One region of the Paenarthrobacter sp. TA1.8 genome, then DNA from elsewhere that is predicted to be linked to it. Evidence: riboswitches for the same ligand, from Rfam matches in the RefSeq annotation. Region 1 holds a riboswitch; each other region holds the start of a gene.
What was found. A riboswitch is a leader RNA that binds a small molecule or an ion and turns the genes downstream of it on or off. The one in region 1 is predicted to bind thiamine pyrophosphate.
Positions count from the first base shown of each region.

Region 2: another riboswitch for thiamine pyrophosphate. It lies ahead of thiO (glycine oxidase ThiO); the one in region 1 lies ahead of thiC (phosphomethylpyrimidine synthase ThiC).
Region 3: another riboswitch for thiamine pyrophosphate. It lies ahead of thiD (bifunctional hydroxymethylpyrimidine kinase/phosphomethylpyrimidine kinase); the one in region 1 lies ahead of thiC (phosphomethylpyrimidine synthase ThiC).

Region 1 is NZ_CP184287.1:3,001,359-3,005,019, forward strand. It holds gene ACNAOT_RS13995 (VOC family protein) at 39-911, opposite strand; gene ACNAOT_RS14000 (amidohydrolase family protein) at 990-2,072, opposite strand; TPP riboswitch at 2,156-2,263, shown strand; gene thiC (phosphomethylpyrimidine synthase ThiC) at 2,259-3,661, shown strand, end outside.
Region 2 is NZ_CP184287.1:3,356,707-3,360,367, reverse strand. It holds gene ACNAOT_RS15585 (RNB domain-containing ribonuclease) at 1-289, opposite strand, end outside; gene ACNAOT_RS15580 (ferritin-like fold-containing protein) at 331-999, shown strand; gene thiE (thiamine phosphate synthase) at 1,030-1,701, opposite strand; TPP riboswitch at 1,729-1,847, shown strand; gene thiO (glycine oxidase ThiO) at 1,840-3,108, shown strand; gene thiS (sulfur carrier protein ThiS) at 3,105-3,341, shown strand; gene ACNAOT_RS15560 (thiazole synthase) at 3,344-3,661, shown strand, end outside.
Region 3 is NZ_CP184287.1:2,724,005-2,727,665, forward strand. It holds gene thiD (bifunctional hydroxymethylpyrimidine kinase/phosphomethylpyrimidine kinase) at 1-1,398, opposite strand, end outside; TPP riboswitch at 1,388-1,486, opposite strand; gene ACNAOT_RS12585 (Rne/Rng family ribonuclease) at 1,653-3,661, opposite strand, start outside.

The DNA.
Region 1 (3,661 bases):
GTCACTGCCCAGCCTAGTGCAGGAGAAGCGGCAAGCTGCTAGCGGACGGCAACCCGCAGCTTGTTCCGCCAAGGGTCCTCAAACTGAAGCTCGGCCCCGGTGTGCTGATGCTGCACTCCTGCAACCTTCAGGCGATCCGCCAACGCTGCGACGTCGTCACTTCCGGGCACTTCGATCAGAACCTCCCCGAGTCCGAGAGTGTCCTTTCGGGGGCCGGCTCCGCGGCTGTTCCAGACGTTCATGGCCATGTGATGGTGGTAGCCGCCGGCGGAAACGAACAACGCCTGGCCATGCCAGCCTGCGGTCCGCTCGAAGCCGAGGGTCTCCACATAGAACTTTTGCGCAGTTTCGACGTCACCCACCTGCAGGTGCACGTGCCCGATCCCGGCAGCGGCCTCGCGTTGACCCGTCACTGCAGCTTCACTCAGGTGCTGCTGGAGGAAGCGCTGCGGAGGCAAGGCCACATTGTCCATCACAACATTGCTGCCGTCCCACTGCCAGAGCTCACGCGGCTTGTCGTAGTAAAGCTCAATTCCGTTGCCTTCGGGGTCAGTGAAGTAGAACGCTTCGCTCACCAGGTGGTCGGCGCTGCCTGCGAAAGCACGAGGTTCGTACTCCGCCGCCGTAGCAATAGTCGCGGCCAGCGACGGCTGATCCTGGAACAGGATTGCCGTGTGGAACAGACCGGCCTCTCCCCGCCCGGGAATCTGCAGTCCCGCAGCGGGGGCAAGGTGGACAACGGGCTTGGCTACGCGTCCGAGGTACAGGCCACCATCCTGCTCAGCCACGACTTCCAGGCCAAGTGCTCGCTGATAGTAGTCGCTCATGACCTTCATGTCGCCCACCTTGAGCATGACGGTGCCCATGGTGAGTTCGGCAGGCAGAAGATCCTGGCTGAATGATGAGGTCATGTGAAGCTCCCGGTTCTGAGGTGGCCGCGCATCGGCACCTTCTTACCTATCTAAATTACTTGAAGCTTCAATTTATTCCTAACGAACGACATTACCCCTGAGCACGACATGTTTGAGCGCCGCGATGGTACCCGGATGACGGCGTGGATCGTCACTGCACAGCACGACGTCGGCACTTGCGCCTTCGCTGATGCCCTCGACTCCCAGCCACTCACGGGCGCCCCAGGCGGCGGCGTGCAGGACCGCCGCCGGCGGAAGGCCGGCGTCGTGCAGTTCCATCATTTCGTCCGCAATCCTGCCGTGTTTGATCACGCTACCGGCGTCGGTACCGGCATAGACGGAAACCCCCGCTTCGAAGGCCTCCAGCACACGCTCGCGACGACGCTCCCAGAGACGCATCATGTGGTCCGCGTACTCCGGAAACTTCGGCGCTGCCTGGGCTGCGATATCCGGGAAGGTAGCGATGTTGACCAGGGTGGGGACGATGGGCACTGACTGTTCCACCAAACGGGGAAGGTGCCGCGGAAGGAGTCCGGTGGCGTGCTCTATGCAGTCGATGTTGGCGTCGAGCATGTCATCGATGGTGTCCTCGCCGAAACAATGCGCGGTGACCCTTGCTCCCTCATCGTGGGCCGCGGAAATGGCTTCCTTGACGGTCTTCGCGGGGAACGAGGCAGCGAGGTCTCCAACGCCGCGATCGATCCAGTCGCCCACAAGTTTCACCCAGCCATCTCCGTCACGGGCTTCCTTTCGGACCGTTTCCACTAGTTCCCGCGGCTCAATTTCATGACCCAAACCGCGAAGATAACGCCGACTCCGGGCGATATGCCGACCCGACCTGATCAGTCGCGGCAGGTCCGTTCGTTGCTGCACCCAGCGGGTGTCGGCGGGCGATCCGCAATCGCGGATCAGCAGCGTTCCGGCGTTGAGGTCTGCTTGGGCCTGGGCGAGCGTTGCCTGTTCATCCACCGCTCCTCCAAGGCCGAGTCCGATGTGACAGTGGGCATCAACCAAACCTGGCAGGACCCAGCCATCCAATATCCTGTCCGGCGTCGCACCGGGACGCTCAAACGTCAGTATGCCGTCTACGGACCACAGCCCCTGGCGCTCTTCGTCTGCCGATACGAGCGCAGGTCCGCTGAATTCGATGATGTTGGCCATGGCAAAAGCGTAACGGGAGCGGCGTGTTGGAGCCTGGTGCCTGCATGTGACTGGGAGCCCGTCGGGAGCTGTGGTAGCTTCGTCTACGACCACACGGGGGCCCCTGCAGGGGCTGAGATCGGACTGACGCAGTCTGCGACCGTTGAACCTGTCCGGGTAATGCCGGCGAAGGAAGTGAGTATTCCCTTGAGCACCACAGAAACACAGCACAGCCCTGCCCAAAACCAGACGAATACTGTCCAAAATACGGCGGAAACTGTAACGCAATCCCTGAAGTCCCATTCGTTGGCTTGGCTGGAAGACCCAGGTAACGGCATACGGGTCCCCGTCACGGAGATCGCCTTGGAGCCATCTCCCAATGGGCAAGCAAACAAGCCTCTGCAGGTATACCGAACAGCGGGACCCGGAAGCGATCCCGTGGTGGGCCTGGATCCTTTCCGTGCACCATGGATCGAATCCCGCGGAGATACGGAGGCTTATTCGGGGCGGGAAAGGAACCTGCTCGACGACGGTAAGTCCGCGGTTCGGCGTGGAGCCGCGTCAGCGGAGTGGAAGGGTGCGCAACCGGTGCCGCGCCGCGCCGTCGCGGGTAAGACCGTCACGCAAATGCACTACGCGAAACAAGGCGTCGTGACTCCGGAGATGCAGTTCGTTGCGTTGCGGGAGAACTGTGACGTTGAGCTGGTCCGCAGCGAAGTCGCCGCGGGAAGGGCAATTATTCCGAACAACATCAACCACCCTGAATCCGAGCCGATGATCATTGGCAAGGCATTCTTGGTCAAGATCAACGCCAACATCGGCAACTCGGCAGTCACCAGCTCCATTGCAGAGGAAGTGGACAAACTGCAGTGGGCAGCCCAGTGGGGCGCTGACACGGTGATGGACCTCTCCACCGGAGATGACATCCACACCACTCGCGAGTGGATCATCCGCAACTCGCCCGTTCCGATCGGAACAGTGCCTATTTACCAGGCACTTGAGAAGGTAAACGGGGAGGCCAACCAGCTGACGTGGGAGATCTTCCGCGATACCGTGATCGAGCAATGCGAGCAGGGTGTGGACTATATGACCATTCACGCTGGCGTTCTGCTGAGGTACGTGCCCTTGACCGCCAACCGCGTCACGGGCATCGTTTCCCGCGGCGGATCGATTATGGCCGGGTGGTGCCTGGCACACCACCAGGAGAACTTCCTTTACACGCACTTTGATGAGTTGTGCGAAATCTTCGCCAAATACGATGTCGCGTTCTCCCTGGGTGACGGTCTCCGCCCGGGTTCCATCGCCGACGCCAACGACGCCGCGCAGTTCGCCGAGCTTGATACGCTCGCGGAGCTGACCCAGCGGGCGTGGGAATTCGACGTGCAGGTCATGGTGGAGGGACCCGGGCACATTCCCTTCCATCTGGTGCGGGAAAATGTGGAGCGTCAGCAGGAACTCTGCAACGGTGCGCCGTTCTACACGTTGGGGCCGTTGGTTACCGATATCGCCCCCGGCTATGACCACATCACGTCAGCAATCGGCGCCACGGAGATTGCCCGCTACGGCACGGCGATGCTCTGCTACGTGACCCCCAAGGAGCATCTGGGGCT
Region 2 (3,661 bases), 360 kb from region 1:
AGGAAGGCACATCGGCGATGGCATAGAGGACCTTGTACCCATCACCGGCCCTTTCAATGAACAGAGCCTGGTCCAGGTCGGTGGACGTCGCGGGGTCGATGGTCACAAAAGGGATATCCCGCAGGTCCTGGGCTGGCAGCTCAAGGGCCTCCACCGCTTCCCGGGCCTCGTCCACAGCTTCTGCCGGGTATTCGCCGGGGAGTTCCAGCTCCGTCCTCAGGGCGGCGAGGGCCGAGGCGAGCTGGTCCGACGAGTCGTCGACGTTGGGCGCAATCCGATGATGTGACACGAAAATCAGGTTAGCCCGAAATGGGCCGATAGTCTTGGATCATGGGCACTTCCCCGGACGCCGCAGCCTATGCCGGGCAACTCTCAGCGGAGTTGCTTGGAGCCATGGCGTATGGCGAACTGTCCGCCTTCGGGCGGCTCTCCCTGGATTCCCGCTATGCACCCACGCTTCACGACAGGTCCGTGCTCGCGAAGATCGCAGTGGGGGCCTACGGAAACTTCGCCCTCCTCAACGACCGCCTGTCGGAGATGGGTCTGGATCCCGAACGTGCCATGCTGCCGTTTCAGCGCTCCTTCGATCACTTCCACGAGCGCACCAAGCCGGGGGACTGGTTCGAATCCGTGATGAAGGCCTATGTCATCGATACTGTGTCATCGGATTTCTATAGGGCTGTCTCGATGTTCCTCGACCCGACAACGCAGCATTTCGTTGAGCGCGTTGCTTCACCCGATCAGGCCACGGAAGTCCTTCGCGTCCTGCTCAGGCGGGCCTTGGCAGATGACCCGCGCCTCGCTTCGCGATTGGCGCTGTGGGGCCGCCGCTTGGTGGGGGAAGCGCTGACGCAGGCGCAACGCGTGGGCATGGAACACCCCCTGCTGGGGCCGATGCTGAAAAGCGGCGGGGACGCGCGTGCCGCGGCGAAAAGGCTGACGACGGAGCTCGCCGAAAAGCACGCCCGCCGGATGACTGGCCTCGGCCTGACCGCCTAGCCCGCGGATCGCGCGGAACCTCCGGCTTCCCTAGACGGAATCCAAGGCTTCCAGCAGCGACTTGGCCGCCGCCGTCGGGTCCGGTGCCGCTGTGATGGCGCGGACCACCACGATCCGGCCGGCGCCCGCTTTCACAACCTGTTCAACGTTGCTGAGATCGATGCCACCAATGGCGAACCATGGGAGGGTCACACCGTCGCCCGAGCGCTTGACCGCTTCTGCGGCATATGTGACCAGGTCCAAACCGACAGCAGCGCGACCGGGTTTGGTGGGTGTTGCCCAGACCGGACCCACGCAGAAATAGTCCAGTCCCAGGGGCCCTTGGGAGGTGGCCACAGCGGCATCGATTTGTTCGGTTGTGTGGGTGGAGAGGCCGATGCCGGTGGCGTTCGGCAGGAGGGTCCGGGCTGCAGTCAGGGGCAGGTCCTTTTGCCCGATGTGGAACACGGGAGCCCCTGAAATGCTGGCAACATCGGCCCGGTCGTTGACCGCCCAAAGCCGTCCGTGCCGTTGTGCGACGCTCCGCAGGACGGCCAACATCTCCAGTTCCTCGGCAGCTTCCAGCGTCTTGTCGCGGAGTTGGATGATGTCCACGCCGCCTTCGAAAGCGGCGTCCACAAAGTCCTCAAAATCGCCCTGCTCCTTACGGGCATCGGTGCACAGGTAAAGGCGGGCGGAGGCAAGAGCGTCAGGCTGAGTCATGGGAACCAGAGTAGTTCCTCTAAACTGGGCTCGTACTGCGGGAGCCGCGACATTCGTCATATGACTGTCCGGCTGAGAGGGCTTCAGCGCCGACCGCTTGACCTGATCCGGCTAGTACCGGCGTAGGGAAGGAAACGAATGGCAGATTCCCGCCATACCCGCCTCCAGGCAGACGTTGCCGTCATTGGTGGTGGCGTCATCGGCCTCGGCATCGCTCACGAAGCCCGGCGATTGGGCCGTTCAGTTGCGCTGATCGACCCCGCTCCCGCTTCCGGCGCGTCCTTCGCAGCGGCAGGCATGCTTGCACCCGTCAGCGAACTCCATTACCAGGAAGAAGACCTTCTTGAGTTAATGCTTGAGTCTTCCCAGCTCTGGCCCTCCTTCGTGGACGGCCTGCATCAAGGCGCGGAGGACAACGGATATCGCACGACGCCGACCCTCGCCGTGGGTGCCGACGCAGCCGACCGCCGGGCGCTCGCGGACTTAAGGTCGGTCCAGCTTGCGGCTGGCCTGGAAGTCGAACCTATCGCTCTGCGGGACGCGAGGCAACGGGAGCCGCTCCTCAGCCCGCAGATCTCCTGTGCTTTCGATATACCTGCCGACCACCAAGTCGATCCAAGGAAACTCGCGGCATGCCTCCTGGCAGGACTGGCAGCCCATTCGCCCAATGACAGTTCCTGGGTGTCGGGAGCCGATGACGGATTCGCCATTGCTTCCAGGGCGCGCGGTTTGCTGTGGGAAGGCGGGCGTGTCACAGGCGTGGCGCTGGACTCAGGAGTCACCGTTCACGCCGGAGAAACGGTGGTGGCCAACGGGCTCGGGGCGTCCCAACTCTCCGGTCTCCCTGAAGGCCTCAGGCTTCCCGTAAGGCCGGTCTACGGGGACATCCTCCGGCTTCGCGTCCCCGATCACCTGCGGCCCTTGGTCACATCAACGATTCGCGGGATGGTTCGCGGGGTGCCGGTTTACATCGTGCCCCGGGACGACGGAACTGTGGTGATTGGAGCCACGCAACGCGAAGACGGGTTGTCAGCCTCTTCCAACGCGGTCTCGGCGGGTGGCGTTTACCAATTGCTGAGGGACGCCCAAGTATTGGTCCCCGCAGTGGCTGAACTGGAACTCCTTGAAGCAACCGCCCGCGCCCGGCCCGGAACTCCGGACAACGCTCCACTGCTCGGACGGGTCGGTGTTTCCAACGGTGGCATCGACGGCCTGGTGATTGCCACAGGATTCTTCCGCCACGGAGTCCTCCTGACTCCGGTGGCCGCCAAGATCGTGGGGGAACTCCTCAAAGGCTCCACGGACTCCCGGTGGGCCCCCTTCCTGCCCCATCGTTTCGTGGGCAACGCCCCTGTTGCCCGAACACTCACACCAGCAGCACGAACCACCACCAAGGAAACAGCATGAACATCACAGTGAACGGAACCGACCACGCAGTCTCTGACGGCGCATCCGTCAGTACCCTCGTCACCGCCGTCACCGGTCGCGCCTTGGACCCTCGCGGACAAGCGGCCGACGGCGGCAAGCTGGGAGTCGCTGTCGCACGCAATTCCGAGGTGGTGCCGCGCAGCCAATGGGCCGTGACAGCGCTCTCCGACGGAGACGAACTTGAACTCGTAACAGCAGTCCAGGGAGGCTAATCATGACAACAGCAAACGTTGACGTTCGCACCGACGCACTGGTGATCGACGGCGTCGAATTCGGTTCCCGCCTCATCATGGGTACCGGAGGCGCGCCGAGCCTCGATGGCTTGGGAGCAGCGCTCCTCGCTTCGGGGACCGAGCTCACCACGGTGGCGATGCGTCGCTATTCGCCCGCCGAAACGGGCTCGCTGTTTCAGCTGCTGGTGGACCATGACATCCGCGTGCTGCCCAATACTGCTGGTTGTTTCACGGCCAAGGACGCCGTAATGACTGCTGAACTGGCCCGGGAAGCACTTGAGACCGATTGGGTGAAGCTG
Region 3 (3,661 bases), 280 kb from region 1:
TTTCCGCGTTGCCGCCGCGAAATCCTCGTCGGCATAGGTCTTCAACCAGTCCGCATATGCGTGGTCCGCCGGCGCGCCGGCGTCTACGTATGCCGTATGAAGCTGCTGCCCCACCTCCGCGTACAACCAATAACAGGGCAGGATCGCCGCCAGCACCACGGCGTAGCTGCCGGCGGCGGATGTTGCCAGTAAATGGTCCACGTAGGACTTGGTAACCGGTCCGGTTGCCGTGGAGGCTTCGCGCGTGCTCAACCAGTTCCTGTGCAACTCCGATTCAACCTCCAGGCACTGCTGTGATGCCTTTGCCCAGAACAGTTGTTCTTCCTCCGTGGGCGCCAAGGCGCCCGCACGTGCCAGGACCCTCGAATACCCATTGAGATAGATGGCGTCCTGGGCAAGGTAGTAATTGAAGTCACGTTCCGGCAGCTCGCCGGATTGAAGTCCTTGAATAAACGGGAGCCCGTAAATCGCTTCGAGTTCGGGGACGGCTTCGTTCCACATCGCCGCAGCGAAAGCGCCCGGCGTGGATGCCTGCTGGAAGTGGTGGAAGTGGTTCACGGGCCCGTTGCCTTGACCCACGTGCAGGCTGTCAGAGGCCTGCAATGCCCCTAGCAACCACGGCTTGACTTCCCGCAATGAAACTTCCCAGTCACCGGTTCGTGCCTGGACTGTGGCCAAGGCGGAAGACAGAGAGCACCCGGTACCGTGGCTATTCCGCGTTGCAACCCGGGGACCTGCCACTTCGACCACGTCCTGGGACAGCAGCCCGCTCGTGTTCACCAGCGCGTCCGGGCACTCCGGCCCTGGCAGGTGGCCACCTTTGACCAGGACCGTGTTTCCGTACTCCGCTGCCAGCCGTTTGCCCTGGTCCAGCGCCGAAGCCCAGTCAGTTGCCTCGGGCTCCCCCAGCAACATGGCCAGTTCAGGAAGGTTCGGCGTAATGAGGTGGGCCAAAGGCAGCAGCGAGCGCAATGCCTTCTCAGCAGACTCCCGCAGCAGCCGGTCACCGCTGGTGGCCACCATCACCGGATCAAGGACCACGACGGCGGGACTCACCTCTTCGAGCCAGCCCCGGACCTGGTTGATGACGGCTGCGTCGCCGAGCATTCCGATCTTGACGGCGTCAATGGTGATGTCGGCACTAATGGCTTCCAGTTGCTGACGCAGGAAGTGCGCGGGAGGGACGTGGACGGCACTGACCTCCCTGGTGTTTTGCGCGGTGAGGGCCGTGATGGCAGCCATGCCATACCCGCCAAAAGCGGCGATGCTCTTCAGGTCCGCCTGGATTCCGGCACCACCTGAAGGGTCCGAGCCGGCAATGCTCAGAATGCGCGGGGTTGGACGGCCCGAAGCCGGAGCGTCGAGGGGGTACACCGATGAATATGATGATGCAGTCATGAGACATCCCTTCGCCGGTGCTAACCGGACAGGTTCAACGGGTTTGGATCTCAGCCTGGCCCAACGCCCGGCACCCCGTGTCAGTCCCCAAGCGTAGCCGGGAAGCAACGCGCCGCGGGAACCGGGCCACACCGACGCCCGGATGTGACTCTGAACGCAGCCTGTGCGTGGCTTGCAGAGCGGACGCAAAAGGACCCCGCGCTACCCGCCGTTTGGCAGTTAGCGCAGGGCCCTCTTCAACTTATTCGCCGCGATTAGAGCTCGGAAGCAGGAACTCCAACGCCGAGGATGATGGGCTCATCCTTTGGTGCCTTCTTGGCCGGTTCCACAGGCGCCTTGGCCTCATGGGCCGAACCCCGGGTGGCCGACGCTGTCGCCTCATGGTGTTCAACGCTGGTTTCATTGGCCGCGCCCTGGGCCCTGCTGGCGCTCCGGTTACGGCGACCACGACGACCACGCGAGGCTGAAGCAGCCTCCGGATCTTCCTCGGCAGTCCGTGCCGGAGAAGCAGCCTTCGGGGCTGAAATCGGAGCGGCTTCCTGCTCGGGTGCCGGAGCCGCACCGAGGTGCGAAAACGCTTCGGCCAGCAGATCCAGGCTCATGGCAGGCTTGGCTGCCTGCGGTTCCTCGTGGTGCTCAACGAACGGCAAGGCAACTTCTTCCCCGCCGAAGCGCAGCACGGGAGTAGATCTTGCTTCCTGGACTGCTGCTTCCCTGCTTGCAGCATCGCGGGCTGAAGTCCCTGCTTCGCCGCTGCCTGCTTCACTACTGGCGGCGGTGCCGGCTGTAGGGCTTGCGTCCGGCTCGTGCCGGCCTGCCGCCCGCGCTTCCTCCTCTGCACGGTGAACTTCGTCGTCGTGCAGGTGTGCGGCGTGCGCTGCAGCGGCAATCGTCGCCAGGGCGGCCCTGGTTGCCTCGGCTTTGGCTATCCGGGCAGGATCCTGCGGTTCAGCCGTGGTGGATGCTGCGGCCGGGGCGGACGTGGTGGTGTGGACCTGCGCGGGAGCTTCGGCAACAGCCGGTCCCCCGCCCTTGCCGCGGCGGCGTTTGCGTTCGGTCCGCGCAGCAGGCTGCTGCGCTTCCGTATGCGGGCGGTGATGTTCAGCAGCCACCACGTTGGCGCGTCGGTGCTCAACGGGCTCGTCGTGCGTGACGACACCTCGGCCAGCGCAGTGCTCGCACTGCTCACCGAAGACCTCAAGGAGGCCGGTACCCATGCGCTTGCGCGTCATCTGGACCAGGCCCAGCGACGTTACTTCGGCCACCTGGTGCTTGGTGCGGTCCCGGCCGAGGCACTCCACCATGCGGCGGAGGACGAGGTCGCGGTTGGATTCAAGGACCATGTCAATGAAGTCAATGACGATAATGCCGCCGATATCGCGCAGACGAAGCTGGCGAACAACTTCCTCGGCCGCTTCCAGGTTGTTCTTGGTGACGGTTTCTTCAAGGTTTCCGCCACTGCCGGTGAACTTGCCGGTGTTGACGTCCACCACAGTCATGGCCTCGGTGCGGTCGATGACCAACGAACCGCCGGACGGCAGGAAGACCTTCCGCTCCAGGGCCTTGTGGATCTGCTCATCAATGCGCCAGGCGGCGAAGATGTCCTGATCCTTGGTCCACTTTTCGAGGCGGCCCACCAGATCAGGGGCAACGTATGTCACGTAAGCCTCGATGGTGTCCCAGGCGTCGTCGCCGGAGACGATCAGTTTGGAGAAGTCCTCGTTGAAGACGTCACGGACCACCTTGATGGTGAGGTCAGGTTCGCCGTAGAGCAGTTCCGGAGCCAGGACCTTGGTGGACGAGGCCTGTCCTTCAATGCCTTCCCACTGCGCACGCAGACGGTTGATGTCGTGGGTGAGCTCTTCCTCCGAAGCGCCCTCGGCTGCTGTCCGAACAATGACACCGGCGTTCTCCGGCAGGCGGTCCTTCAGGATGCGCTTGAGGCGGTTGCGCTCGACGTCGGGCAGCTTGCGTGAGATGCCGGTCATGGAACCACCGGGTACGTACACCAGGTAGCGGCCCGGCAAGGAGATCTGGCTGGTAAGGCGGGCACCCTTGTGTCCCACGGGGTCCTTGGTGACCTGGACCAGGACGGAGTCGCCGGACTTCAGGGCGTTCTCGATCCGGCGCGGCTGGCCTTCAAGGTTGACTGCGTCCCAGTTGACTTCACCGGCGTACAGGACCGCGTTACGGCCCCGTCCGATGTCCACGAACGCAGCTTCCATGGACGGCAGCACGTTCTGGACCTTGCCCAAGTACACGT